2 linked regions of the Gemmatimonas sp. genome follow. The protein of the gene in region 2 interacts with the protein of the main gene of each other region in a pairwise test. Links are inferred from orthologs where the notes say so. Each region holds a gene or a part of one and is shown on either strand. Other genes may lie near its edges.

Evidence for each region. Proteins that work in one complex are often made in the same cells at the same time.
Region 1: the proteins of secD (region 2) and pheT interact in binary tests that used the Escherichia coli proteins (3 or more experiments, as listed by UniProt). The link is inferred for Gemmatimonas sp. from one-to-one orthologs.

The regions. Positions count from the first base shown.
Region 1 is NZ_JANPLK010000043.1:42,234-48,154, forward strand. What follows is about bases 2,717-5,837. They hold pheT (phenylalanine--tRNA ligase subunit beta), read right to left. Parts: upstream 5,438-5,837; coding sequence 2,996-5,437; downstream 2,717-2,995. Other genes in these bases: RMP10_RS11370 (hypothetical protein), read right to left, coding at 2,717-3,006; pheS (phenylalanine--tRNA ligase subunit alpha), read right to left, coding at 5,434-5,837. Also shown: RMP10_RS11355 (bifunctional 5,10-methylenetetrahydrofolate dehydrogenase/5,10-methenyltetrahydrofolate cyclohydrolase), read right to left, coding at 1-430; rny (ribonuclease Y), read right to left, coding at 420-2,006; RMP10_RS11365 (cell division protein ZapA), read right to left, coding at 2,258-2,569; more of RMP10_RS11370, read right to left, coding at 2,566-2,716; more of pheS, read right to left, coding at 5,838-5,921.
Region 2 is NZ_JANPLK010000042.1:79,344-86,545, forward strand. What follows is about bases 572-3,406. They hold secD (protein translocase subunit SecD), read left to right. Parts: upstream 572-1,069; coding sequence 1,070-2,743; downstream 2,744-3,406. Other genes in these bases: RMP10_RS11060 (bifunctional riboflavin kinase/FAD synthetase), read left to right, coding at 572-992; secF (protein translocase subunit SecF), read left to right, coding at 2,751-3,406. In the rest of the region: tRNA pseudouridine(55) synthase TruB, read left to right, coding at 1-27; more of RMP10_RS11060, read left to right, coding at 24-571; more of secF, read left to right, coding at 3,407-3,761; RMP10_RS11075 (TatD family hydrolase), read left to right, coding at 3,767-4,588; RMP10_RS11080 (RidA family protein), read left to right, coding at 4,612-5,001; RMP10_RS11085 (hypothetical protein), read left to right, coding at 5,016-5,612; murI (glutamate racemase), read left to right, coding at 5,615-6,439; RMP10_RS11095 (UDP-2,3-diacylglucosamine diphosphatase), read right to left, coding at 6,353-7,156. UniProt on the Escherichia coli protein: Part of the Sec protein translocase complex. Interacts with the SecYEG preprotein conducting channel. SecDF uses the proton motive force (PMF) to complete protein translocation after the ATP-dependent function of SecA.

The sequences.
Region 1 (5,921 bases), on a different replicon or contig from region 2:
CCGGGGTGCAGGACACGAAGCCGTCGGTGTGTCCAATCAGCAGCTTGCCGACGTTCTCCGGGTGGAAGCCATCGACATCCTTGTCGGGACGGATATGCCGGATCACCGTATCGGGATCGATGTGCTTCGGCAGGGGCATCTGCACGAGAATCCCGTGCACCGCCTCGTCCGCGTTCAACTGCGCCACGAGCGCGAGCAAGGCGTCCTGCGTCGTGTCAGCCGGGAGACGAATGGTGCCTCCCGTCATGCCGGCCTCGCGAGACGCCTTCTCCTTGGCTCCCACATAAGTCGCGCTGGCCATGTCGTCGCCAACAAGGACCACGGTGAGCCCGGGCACCACCCCATGCGCGCGCAACGCGACCACGTCGCGCGCCACATCGGCGCGCACGTTCGCCGCAATCGCTTTGCCGTCGATCAGTTCAGCGGGCAAAATCCACCGCCCGGCTCTCTCGAATGACCACGACTTTGATCTGCCCAGGATACTGAAGCTCGGACTCGATGCGACGCGCGATCTCTTCCGAAAGCGCTGTCATGCGCGTGTCGTCCACCTGTTCCGGCGTGACGACGACGCGAATCTCCCGGCCGGCCTGGATGGCGAACACTCGCTCCACACCGCGATAGCTCGACGCAATCTTCTCCAGTCCCTCCAGCCGCTTCACGTAGGTCTCGAAGGCCTCGCGCCGCGCACCGGGGCGAGAACCGGAAATGCTGTCGCCGGCCTGCACGAGCACCGACACTTCACTCTCGTGCGGCACGTCGTCGTGGTGGGCCGCGATACAATTCACCACCAACGGATTCTCTCCGTATTTGGTGGCGACTTCGACGCCGAGTTGCACATGGGTGCCTTCGTGCTCATGCGTGAGCACTTTACCGATGTCGTGCAACAGCGCGCCACGCTTCGCGAGCGCGACATCGAGCCCGAGTTCCGCGGCCATCATGCCGGCCAGCCACGCGACTTCCTTGGAGTGCGACAGAATGTTCTGGCCATAACTGGTACGCCACTTCATGCGGCCGATGAGCTTGATGAGCTCGGGGTGCAGTCCCGCCACTCCGACATCGTACGCGGCTTGCTCGCCGGTCTCGATGATCGCGACTTCGACTTCCTTGCGAGCCTTCGCGACCACTTCTTCGATGCGCCCCGGATGGATGCGCCCGTCGCTCACGAGCTTCTCGAGCGCGAGGCGCGCCGTCTCGCGACGGACCGGATCGAAGCAGGACACCACCACCGTATCCGGCGTGTCATCGATGATCACGTCCACACCGGTCGCCAATTCAAAGGCGCGGATGTTCCGCCCCTCGCGGCCGATGATACGTCCCTTCATCTCGTCATTCGGCAGGGATACAGCCGATACCGTGGTCTCGGCCGTGGTTTCGGCCGCGACACGTTGCACGGCGAGCGCCACGATCTTCTTGGCCTCCCGGTCCGCGTTGCGCTTGGCGGACTCGCGAATCTCGCGCAGCCGACTGGCCGCATCCGCCAGCGCTTCGTCCTCAAGCCGGCGAATCAGCTCGGCCTTCGCCTGATCCGCGCTGAGACCCGCCAACTGCTCGAGCTTGCGCCGTTCGTCAGCGACGAGTTTGTCGATTTCCTGTTCTTTTGACGTAGCGACCGCCTCTCGTCGCCCCAGCTCCGATCCCCGACGCTGCACTTCCTGCTCGCGGCTCTCGAGCGACTCGCGCGCACGATCCAGCTGGGCTTCGCGCTCGAGTACCCGCTTTTCCTCGCGTTCGAGCTCGACGCGGCGCTGCCGCACATCCTGCTCGTGCGACTCCCGCAGCTGGAGGACTTCCTCCTTACCGGCGACGATCGCGCCCCGCCTCAGCGTCTCCGCCTCGCGCTTCGCCTCATCGATGACGCGGACTGCACCCTCTTCGGCGACGACGAGGGCGCGCTGTTGCTCGGTCGTCTCCACTTTACGCCACGACTGTCGTCCGACAACGTACGCGACGACAGCCGCGATAAACCCAAGGGCGCCAACTAGCGCCGCTGCGGGAATCTCGCCCATGAGGATCTATGCTCCACCGCGGTTGATCGCGGGTTCTTGATCGTTTTCCAGCAGATCTATCGTGCGCACGGCACGGGCGACTATCACGATGCGCCGCGGCCGGCGGAGAGGGAGCGACCTCCGCTGCCGCGGCACAGGGGTGCGCGCATGCCATTGACTTTCAGAACGTACGGACGCGTCGGGGGACCCGCAACGGGGAGCACCAGACGACCACCGTCTCGCCCACGCATTGTCGGCTGACGGGCCGCTGCTCAGACCAGATTGCCGTCCTCGCCACGCTTGGCGGGAGGCAGCAGCGGTCGAATATCGGTGGCCAGCTGTTTGATGTCCGTGGTCAGCAACTCAACGGCCGAGCGTTCGCGGAACAGCTCGTCGGTGATCTGCAGCGCGGCCAGGATCGCCGCCTTTTGCGTTTCCATCGTGGAACTCCCGCCCATGATGGCTCGGATTGTCCGATCGACGTGTTCCGCCACCGCCTTGGTATGCTCCGGTGAGGCTTCGGTTCGAAGCGTGTACTCCTCGCCGACGATCCGGACTTTGACCACCAGCTTGCTGTCGATCATCGCTCCGCTCCGTGGCCGATCTGCTGACGGAGAAAGCGCACGCGCTCGCCCAGTTGGGTGGTTTTTTCCCCAGCCTCGGCGAGGCGGGTCCGCAGCCGCTCATTTTCACGGGCCAGTTCACTGTCGACCGCCTGCGGCGTGGCCGCCTCCGCCGCCGCCGCGAAGGCTGCCTGCACACGCACCACTTCCGCCCTGGCCAGCTCAGCTTTGGCCTCGAGCTCTCGAACCTTGGCTTCGAGCAGCGCCCGCGTCTGATTCGATCGCTGGGCATCCGCCCGCACCTCGATCAGTGTCCCGTCCCGCTCGGCCACCAGTTGTTCGAGTTCACGCGTGCGCGACTCAGCCGACAGCGCCCGCCGGCGGTACCCCGCCAGCTGGTCGCTGAGGTTACGAACGAGCGTATCGAGTTCGCGAAACGCGGCAGTTTCAGGACGCACGTGGACGGATACCGAGTTCCTTATCGAGGAGATCCAGCAGGCGGGCGCGCCGACCTTCGATTTCCTTGTCCCGCAGGGTGCGCTCCGGATGGCGGAACGTCAACCGCCAACCCAGGCTCCGATGCGCCTCTGGCACGCCGGCTCCGCGGAATTCGTCGAACAGCGCGACCTGCTCGAGCAGTTCACCACCGGCACGGCGCAGCGCCTGCTCGACCGTGGCGGCCGCGACGCCGTCCGGCACCAGCAGGGCCAGATCGATCTCGGCCGCTGGCGTGGTCGGGAGCGACGTGAATCGGATCCCGGCCGAGGCCGGAGATTCCCGCTCGATCGGAGCGGCCGTGTGTTCGTGGGCGCGCGGCGGCGCCACGTCGGCCGACGGCATCACACCCAAGACGACCTCGATACCGAATGCCTCACTCGCCCAGACCGGACGGTCCAGCGTGACCGCTTCGACCGTACCAACTTCCCCCAGGCCCTCGACCGCGAGCGTCCAGATGGCCGGCCCGGCGCCAGCCGTTGCTGTAGCCGCCTTGCCCGGGAACGCCGCGGCCAGCACGCGCACGGCGATCTCCTTCGCATCCCACACGTCGAACGCCGGCGGCTGTGGCTCGGTGAAATGGGCCGGACGACGACCGCCCATGATCAGCGCCGCGACGCGGACCTCCTCACGAGGAAGTCGGTCCGACGTGCCGATGAACACGTTTCCGACTTCGAACAGGCGCAGATTGCCCTGCATACGCGTGAGGTTGTACTCCGCACGACGGGCGAGCGTGTCGAGAATCGACGCGCGCAAGAACGGTTCGTCATCCGCCAGTGGATTGCGCACGCGCGGTGTGTGCTCGTTGCCGGTGCTGGTGAACGGCATCGGACGAGTCTCAGCGAGACCCATACCCACCAATAGATCGCGCACGCGACGACCGGCGAGATGCAACGGATGATCAGGTGCATTGCCCGGTCGGAACGGCCGCAGTTCGTCGGGCAGCGTGTCGAATCCCACCAGTCGCGCGACTTCTTCGATCAGGTCGACTTCGATGAGCAAGTCATGTCGCCACGTTGGCGGCGTGACGACCAACCCGTGGGCGTCCTCGACGATGGTACAGCCCAGCGACTCGAGGCGGTGGCGAATCTCCGACGGCGCGACGACGACGCCGAGCACGCGCGCGAGCCGCGACGGACGCACCGTCACCGCATTCCGCGCGGCCGTCGGCACGCCCACATCGATAAACTCGACCACCTGTCCATGGGCGACTTGCGCAATAAGTGCAGCAGCCGTGCGCGCCACCTCGAGCGTGTTGCCACCGTCCACACCGCGCTCGAAGCGATACGACGCATCGGTGGACAAATGCACGACACGACGCACGCGACGTACGAACCTCGGCTCGAACACGGCGACTTCCAACAGCACGTCAGTGGTCGACGCGGTGACTTCGCTGTCGAGGCCACCCATCACACCAGCCAGAGCGACTGGGCGTGCACCGTCGCAGATCACGGTGGTACCGGCCGCGAGCGCGCGCGAGGTGCCATCAAGGGTCACAATCGATTCGCCATCGACCGTTGGCCGGACTACGATGCCTTTGCCCGACAGCTTGGCGAGATCGAAGGCATGGACCGGCTGTCCGAGGCCGTGTAGCACATAGTTCGTGGCATCGACCACGTTGCTGATGCTGCGCTGGCCGATGCTCTCCAGACGCTGGCGCAGCCAATCGGGACTCGGCCCGACCTGTACGCCGGTGATCACGGCCGCAACGTACCGCGGGCAGCTGACGGCATCGTCGATCCGTACGGTCGCGTGCGCGCCGGCAGCACTCGACGGCGCACTGTGCACCGGCACGTTCGGCGCCGCCGGCGAGATCTCGGCCGGTCGCTCGGACATCGGCACGCCCAGCACGGCGGCGACTTCGCGCGCCACGCCGACGTGCGATAGAAGATCAGGGCGGTTCGGCAACACGTCGAGATCCAATCGGGCATCGGCGATCGGCAGCACGTCGAGCAGCGCCGTGCCCGGCACCGCGTCGGTCTCGAGCGCCAGGATGCCGTCGTGCTCCTGACCAAGGCCGAGTTCCCGCGACGAGCAGAGCATGCCGTTGCTCGTCTCCCCGCGAATCTTGCGCTTTTCGATCTTGAGGCCACCCGGCATGACCGTGCCAGTCCGTGCGAAGGGATACTTGGTGCCCACGACGACATTTGGCGCGCCGCAGACGACATCGAGCAGCGTCCCACTGCCGTCGTCTACCTTGGTCACCCAGAGATGATCGGAATTGGGATGCCGACCCGCTTCGACGACCTGCGCGACGACGAACGACGCGAGTTCGGCACCCAGCCGCTCGATGTTGTCGAGCGTGACGCAGTGGCGGCTGAGCGCATCGCCGATGTCCTGCGCGGAGCGCGTGTGCGGCACGAACTGCTTGAGCCATTCATGAGAAACGATCATCGCGCGAACTGCTCCAGGAAACGGACGTCGGAATCGTACAGCACGCGGATGTCGCTGATGTCGTAGCGCGACATCGCGATGCGCGCCGGTCCCATACCGAACGCCCATCCCATGAACTTCTCGCTATCGAGTCCCGCGTCATCGAGCACGTGCGGATGCACCATGCCGCAGCCCAGAATCTCGACCCAACGCAGGCCCTTTCCGTCGTTCAGATCGACCTCGACATCCATCTGCGCGCCGGGTTCGACGAATGGAAAATACGAGGGGCCGAAGCGCACGCGACGCGAGGCCCCGTAGAAGCGACGAGCGAACTCGGCAAGCGTGGCCTTGAGATCCACGAAGGAAATACCTTCATCCACAGCGAGTCCTTCCAGCTGCATGAAGGCCGGCGCGTGCGTCGCATCGAAAAAGTCGCGGCGATACACCTGCCCCGGCGCGAGCACTCGCACCGGTGGCTTGTACTGCTGCAGTGTGCGTACCTGCA
Region 2 (7,202 bases):
ATGCTCGGTGATGAGGCGGCGTCATGACGTCGGTCTGGTCCGACCCGGTCGGCCTGCCGATCGGCGAGTCCGGCGCCGTCATTACTGTCGGCACGTTCGACGGGGTGCATCGCGGGCATCACGATGTCCTCGCACGACTGGCCGCCTTGGCGGCCGAGACCGACCGACCCAGTGTCGTGATCACCTTCGAACCGCACCCGCTCGAAGTGGTTCGCCCGTCGGCCGCTCCGCCGCTGCTCACGCTGCACGACGAAAAACTCGAGATGTTTGCGCAGTCCGGCGTTTCCTATGTCGCGGTGCTCCCCTTCACGGCCACGTTGGCGGCGTATGAAGCGGAGCAGTTCGTCGATGCGGTGTTGCGCGAGCGGTTCCGCGTGGCCGAACTGCTCGTCGGACATGACCACGGATTCGGACGCGGGCGCCTCGGCGATATCGACGTACTCCGTGCACTCGGCGTGTCGCGCGGGTTCGGGGTGACCGTGCTACCGCCGGTGCACGCCGCGGACGGCCAGGCCATTTCGTCGACGGCCATCCGGTCGGCTATTCTGCAGGGTGATCTGCGGACCGCAGCGGCCGGACTGGGGCGCCCGTACAGCATCGCCGGTCGGGTGATCCAAGGCGACCAGCGCGGCCGATTGATCGGGTACCCCACTCTCAACTTGCAGTCCCCGCCGGCCCGCAAACTGCTCCCTCCCGACGGGGTCTACGCGGTGCGGGTGCAGACGCCGCAGGGGCCGTTCGGCGGCATGCTCAACCTTGGGCCGCGGCCGACCTTTGGCGATGCCTCGCGGCGGATCGAGACGCATGTCTTCGATGCGGCGCACGACTGGTACGGCGCGCCAATCCGGCTTGACCTGATCGATCGGATTCGCGACACGCGGACATTCGATGGAATCGGCGCCCTTCGAGCGCAGCTTGCCCACGATGAGGCCGCCGCGCGCGAGACTCTGCAGGGACTGGCTACCGCCACGACTACTGGACCCCTAAGTTAAGAGGCTAGGCGCATTTTGCGCCATTTCTCGCGTCTCGCTCCCCGACGCGCTGACATTACCTCTGGCCACCGGCATCGATGGCGAACCTGAAGTACCGCATCCTGCTCATCGTGGGACTCTTCGCGGCCTCCGCGTGGGCCCTCTTTCCGCGCACCGTTGTCGAACGGGTGAAGCGCGATGGCGTTTTCGTTTACGACACCGTGCGTCGCGTGCCGCTCAAGCGAGGTCTCGACCTCCAGGGCGGTATGCACCTGACGCTCGAGGTCGACGAGTCCAAGCAGGCGGTCGCGAACAAGTCCGAGGCGCTCGATCGTGCACTCAAGGTAGTGCGCCAGCGCATTGACGAGTTCGGCGTGTCCGAACCCGTAGTGCAGAAGGCCGGCAACGAGCGCATCATCGTGGAACTCCCCGGCATCGACGACGCGGAACGCGCGCAGGACGTTGTGCAGAAGTCGGCGTTTCTTGAGTTCCAGATTACCGATAAGACGCAGGCGTTTGAGAAGGTGATGCCGCGCTTCGACGAGATCGCCAAGAACGCAGGGCTCTCGGCAGCATCCGAAGCGAAGGCTGCTGGCGACACCGCCAAGAAGGGCGGCGCCACCTCGTTGCTCACGCAGCAGTCTGATTCCTCCAAGGACTCCACGGGAAAGGCGATTGCGTCCACGGGTGCCGATTCGACGGCCAAGACACCGGCCGTCGTGATCGGCGGTTTGTTTAGCACCAACGTGCAGCCCGGCCAAATCCCGGGTCAGTACATCGTGCCGGAGGCGTCGTACGCCGCCATCGAGCGTGCACTCTCCTTGCCGGCGATTCAGGGGGCCATGCCTCCGGGCAAGGTGATGCGCTGGGGCGTTGATTCGCTCGTCTCCGGCACCCAGCGTTTCTTTGCGCTGTACGTGCTCGACTCGCGTCCGATCATCACGGGTGAAGTGCTCACCGACGCGCGTCCGTCCACCGATCCGGTGGAAGGAAACGTCGTGCAGTTCACGCTGAACAACGAAGGCGCCCGTCGCTTCAAGGTCGAGACCGGCAAGCATGTGAGGGACAACATGGCCATCGTGCTCGACCAGCGCGTCGTGACGGCGCCGGTGCTCAACAGCGCGATCGGCCGCAACGGTCAGATTACGCTTGGCGGCGGAACGCTGCAGGCCGCACAGGATCTCGCGCTCGTGTTGCGTGCTGGTGCGTTGCCGGTGCCGCTCAAGGTGGCCGAAGTCCGCAGCATCGGTGCCAGCCTCGGTGCCGACTCGATCAACAAGGGTGCGCTTGCACTCGCCGTCGCGTTCCTGCTTATCGTCGTCATTATGATCGGCTACTACCGATTTGCCGGCATGCTGGCGGTCGCGGCGCTGCTGCTCTACCTCGTGTACACGCTCGCGGTGTTGGCCGGCTTCCATGCAGTGCTCACCTTGCCTGGACTTGCCGGCTTCGTGCTCTCCATCGGTATCGCCGTCGACGCCAACGTGCTGATCTTCGAGCGCATCCGTGAGGAGCTCGATCACGGCAAGTCCAACCGACTCGCGATCGACGAAGGCTTTCGCCACGCACTGAGCGCCATCATCGACACTTCGGCGACTACGATTCTGTCTGGCATGGTGCTGTATCAGTATGGCACGGGACCGGTGCGCGGCTTTGCCGTCACGCTTATCGCGGGCCTCGTGGCCTCGCTGTTCACGTCGATCTTCGTGAGCAAGACCTTCTTCATGATCTGGCTCAGCCGTACGCGCGGCAACCAGACGCTGAGCATCTGAGGACGCCATGCTGCGAATCTTTCACAACACCAAGTATGAGTTCGTCAAGCATTGGCGCATCGCCGCCGGCCTCACGGTCGCGTTCATCGTGGCAGGTCTCGTCACCTTCGGGATCACCGGTGGCGTGAAGTACAGCATCGACTTCACGGGCGGAACGCTCATGCAGGTCCAGTTCAAGCAGGCACCGGATGTTGCCGTAGTGAGGAGCACGCTCGACAAGGCAGGCATCGCGGGAAGCGAAATCCAGCAGTACGGCACAGCGACGGAGTACACCATTCGCGCTCGTGACGAGAAGCAGGTGGAAGCACAGGATGCCGGCGCCGAAGGTATTTCGAAGTTGATCGCAGCAGCCCTGGAGCAGCAGTTCGGCGCAGGGAACGTCACGATTGTGCGCACCGAGGCGGTTGGACCAAAGGTCGGCAGTGAACTGCGCTCTGGCGCGTTCACGGCGATGCTGATCGCGTCGTTGTTCACCCTCATGTATCTCGCGATCCGCTTCGACTGGCGCTTCGGTGCGGCGGCCGTGCTCTCCACCGCGCACGATATTCTGCTCACGATGGCGTTCATCAAGATGTTCAACATCGAGGTGTCGCTTACCGTGGTCGCGGCCATTCTCACGCTGCTTGGGTACTCGGCCAACGACACGATTATCATTTTTGACCGTGTTCGCGAAGATCTGAAGAAGCGGGCGAAGGGCGAGTCGCTCTCACAGGTGCTCGACCGCGCGATCAACGAGACGTTGCCTCGTTCCGTCATGACGCACGCCACCGTGCTGGCGTCCACGCTGGCGCTGCTGTTCATCGCCGGCGAGATCATCCGACCGTTCGCGTGGGTCATGACGTTCGGCGTATTTGTCGCCACCTTCTCCTCGATCTACGTCGCCGGTCCGTTTCTGATCTGGATTGAGTCGAAGTATCCGCGCACCACATCCGACTCCACGAGCCGGGCCGTCAACGCGGGTAACGACAACTCGGGCGACAAGAGTGCGCGGAAGGCGGAGCGTCTCGCCTCGCGTTAACGCGCATGATCGTCTTTTCCGATAGTCATGTACATCTGGCCGATCCCGCGTTCGCTGATGAAGCGGACGCGGTGATCCAGCGGGCCCGCGCAGTAGGTGCGCGGGCCCTTGTCTGTATTGGTGAGTCAGCTGCCACCGCGCTGCGGGCCCGGCGTCTGGCCGAGCGCCATGCGGGCTTTGTCTTCTTCACCGCTGGCGTCCATCCCCACGATGCTGCGGGCTGGGACGATGCCACCGATGCGCCCGCCATTCGTGATGCCGTCGCTCACGGAGCGGTCGCCGTCGGCGAGTGCGGCCTCGACACGCACTACGATCACGCACCGCGTGCACAACAGCGATACGCCCTCGACGCCCAACTCGCGCTCGCCGAGGAGTTGCACAAGCCGATCGTGTTGCATACCCGAGCGGCCGAGGCAGATACCGCCGAATTCCTGAAGCGGGCCGACGTCGCGCGCGTGCGGGGCGTGCTCCACTGCTACACCGGTTCGGCGGCGCTGGCGGAGGCCGCACTCTCCGTCGGATGGTTTGTTTCGTTCAGCGGCATCATCACGTTCAAGAGCTGGACTGACGACGCGTTGCTGCGGCTGGTCCCGAGCGACCGACTGCTCGTAGAGTCCGATGCGCCGTATCTTGCACCAGTGCCGCATCGTGGAAAGCGCAATGAGTCGGCGTTCGTGCCTCTGACGTTGGCCCGGTTGGCCGCCGTCCGGCAGCAGGATGTCGACGCTCTCGGTTGGCAAACGCTGCGCAATACGAAAGTACTGTTCGACCTGCCTGATGCCGTGGTAGCTGCCGAGCCCACCGCGACCTCGCTCGCTCATTCTTGATCACCTTCCAGCGCATCACCGACATGCCCATCGAGACCCTGCACACCGACCACGCACCGAAAGCGATCGGCCCCTACGCGCAGGCGGTTCGCGCCAATGGTTTCCTCTTTACGGCTGGTCAGATCCCGCTCGATCCCGTTTCGATGGAAATCGAGACCGGTGACGTGAGTGCGCAGACGGAGCGCGTACTCTCGAATCTGTCCGCCGTGTTGAACGAGGCCGGCGTGACCTGGAGCGACGTGGTAAAGACCACCGTCTTCCTGAAGTCCATGGACGACTTCGTCGCGATGAATACGGTGTACGCGCGCGTACTCGGCGACGCCCGTCCGGCGCGCTCCACGGTGGCCGTGGCCGGGCTCCCTCGAAACGTGAGCGTCGAGATCGAGCTCGTCGCGGCTCTCCCCGCGCGCTGAGGAGTATCAGAGACATGCTTCGCCTAGTTCCGCGCGCGCTGTTGGTACTGGCGCTAGTGGCGCCTGTTGGCGCGCCGCTGGTGGCGCAGCAGCGCGACTCGGTGACGGCGAAGCCGGTTCCCGCGCCGATCATCAAGCCGGCGGCTCCGGTCTCCCCGCTCACCCAGCGTGGCCGATTTACACCACCGCTCACGCCGAAGCGGGCGTTCCTCTACTCGTCGCTGTTGCCTGGCTTCGGGCAATCGCGCTTGGATCGCGGGACGTCCGGGGCGCTGTTCGCCAGCATCGAACTCGCGGCGATTGTGATGATGCGCCGCAGTCAGATGGATCTGAGGGAAGCGCGTCGATTCCAGATCGACACCTTGCCCGGCCAGTACCTGGTCTCTGGCGATTCAGTCGTCAAGAATGGGATCTTTACGAACGGATTCACGCGTGATCTGGTGCGAACGCGACGCCTGCACGTGGAAGATTGGATCGCCGTCGTCGCCTTCAATCACCTCTTTGCCGGCGCTGATGCGTTCGTCTCGGCGCAGCTGTGGGACGTGCCGCTCGAGCTGTCGGCGTATCCGCGCCCATCGGGCGCCGTGTTCGCTGCCACCATTCGATTCTGAGCATGATGCAGGCATCGCGCGGGGCGTCGATCGGGATGTTCGATTCTGGCCTTGGTGGTCTCACCGTCGCCAACGCCCTCATGCGGCGGCTGCCAGCGGAATCGCTACTCTATTTCGGCGACACCGCTCGCGTTCCGTACGGTCCCAAGAGTCCGGACACCGTACGACGCTACGCGTTACAGATTGGCGAGTGGCTGGTGCAGGAAGGCGTAAAATGCGTCGTCGTCGCGTGCAACACGGCCACCGCCCACGCCCTCGACGCGCTCCAGTCGACGCTGTCGGTCCCGGTCATTGGTGTTGTCGAACCGGGCGCTCGGGCCGCCGTGCGCGCGAGCCGCGGTGGACCAATCGGTGTCATCGGCACTAGCGGAACGATTGCGTCCGGTGCCTACACGAGGGCGATTCACCGGCAGTCACCAGACATCGACGTACGGGCCGAGGCGTGTCCGCTCTTCGTACCGCTGGTGGAAGAGGGTTGGATCGATCACCTCTCCACTCGACTGATTGCCCACGACTATCTGGCGCCAATGCGTGAGGCGCGGGTCGACACACTGGTGCTTGGCTGTACGCACTATCCGTTGCTGGCACCGGTCATCGCTGCCGAGATGGGGCCTGAGGTCCGGCTCATTGACAGCGCGGAAGAAACGGCGGCCGAAGTGGAACGCATCCTCGCCGAGCGCGGGCTGCTGCAGCACACGTCGGGCGAGCATGGGCGGGAACCGACACACCGTTTTGTCGCCTCAGACGCGCCGCAGCACTTCCTCGCGCTCGGCGGTCGCTTCCTCGATGTTCCGCTCACCGCTGTGGAGTACCACGTCTTCACCTGAGTCGCGCCACGCGCGCAACGAGATCCGATCGCTCTCGATGAGCAGATACTGTTGGTCGAGATACCACGCACCCGCGTTCGCATACCATCCGGCCCCGGCGCGCCGCAACATCGGCACGTGCGAGTGGCCGTGGATCACCAGGTTCGGACCGTCGGGCGCCGACAGCGAACGCGTGCCGACCGCAAGCAGGCCCCGACCTTCATCGCCCGCGCGCCGTGTTCGGCTCGTATGCGAAGAAGCGAGCGCAACACGCGACGCGAGATTCGGATGCAATAAGCCGAAGGCCCGGATCGCCAACGAATGGCGAAGGACCCGGCGGAGGCGGCGATACGGCGCGTCCTCCACCTCGCGCAGCCCATCCCCGTGGACGAGCTCGGCCCGCCAGGGCCCGATCGACCCAGCCCAGGGGTGCAGGGTGTACTGTGCGCCCGTTTCGGCCATGAGCTCGTCGCCGCCCCAGCAATCATGATTGCCGCCGATCCATAACACCGGAATTCCGGCGTCGTGGAGATCGGCCAGCGCCGCCAGCACCCGGAATCCCGTGCGAGGCATGGCGTGACGCCAGGCGAACCAGAAATCGAAGAGGTCGCCCATGATCACCAGCGAGCGGGCGCGCGACGGCACGTCACGCAGCAACCGCAGCAGAGCACGCTCAGCGTCCTTCGAAGCAACGCCGAGGTGTGCGTCGCCGAGAACCAGTGTCGGAGTGTTGAGCACGATGGCAGTCTAACCAGTCCGGGACGGGGCCACAAACGCACGGGGC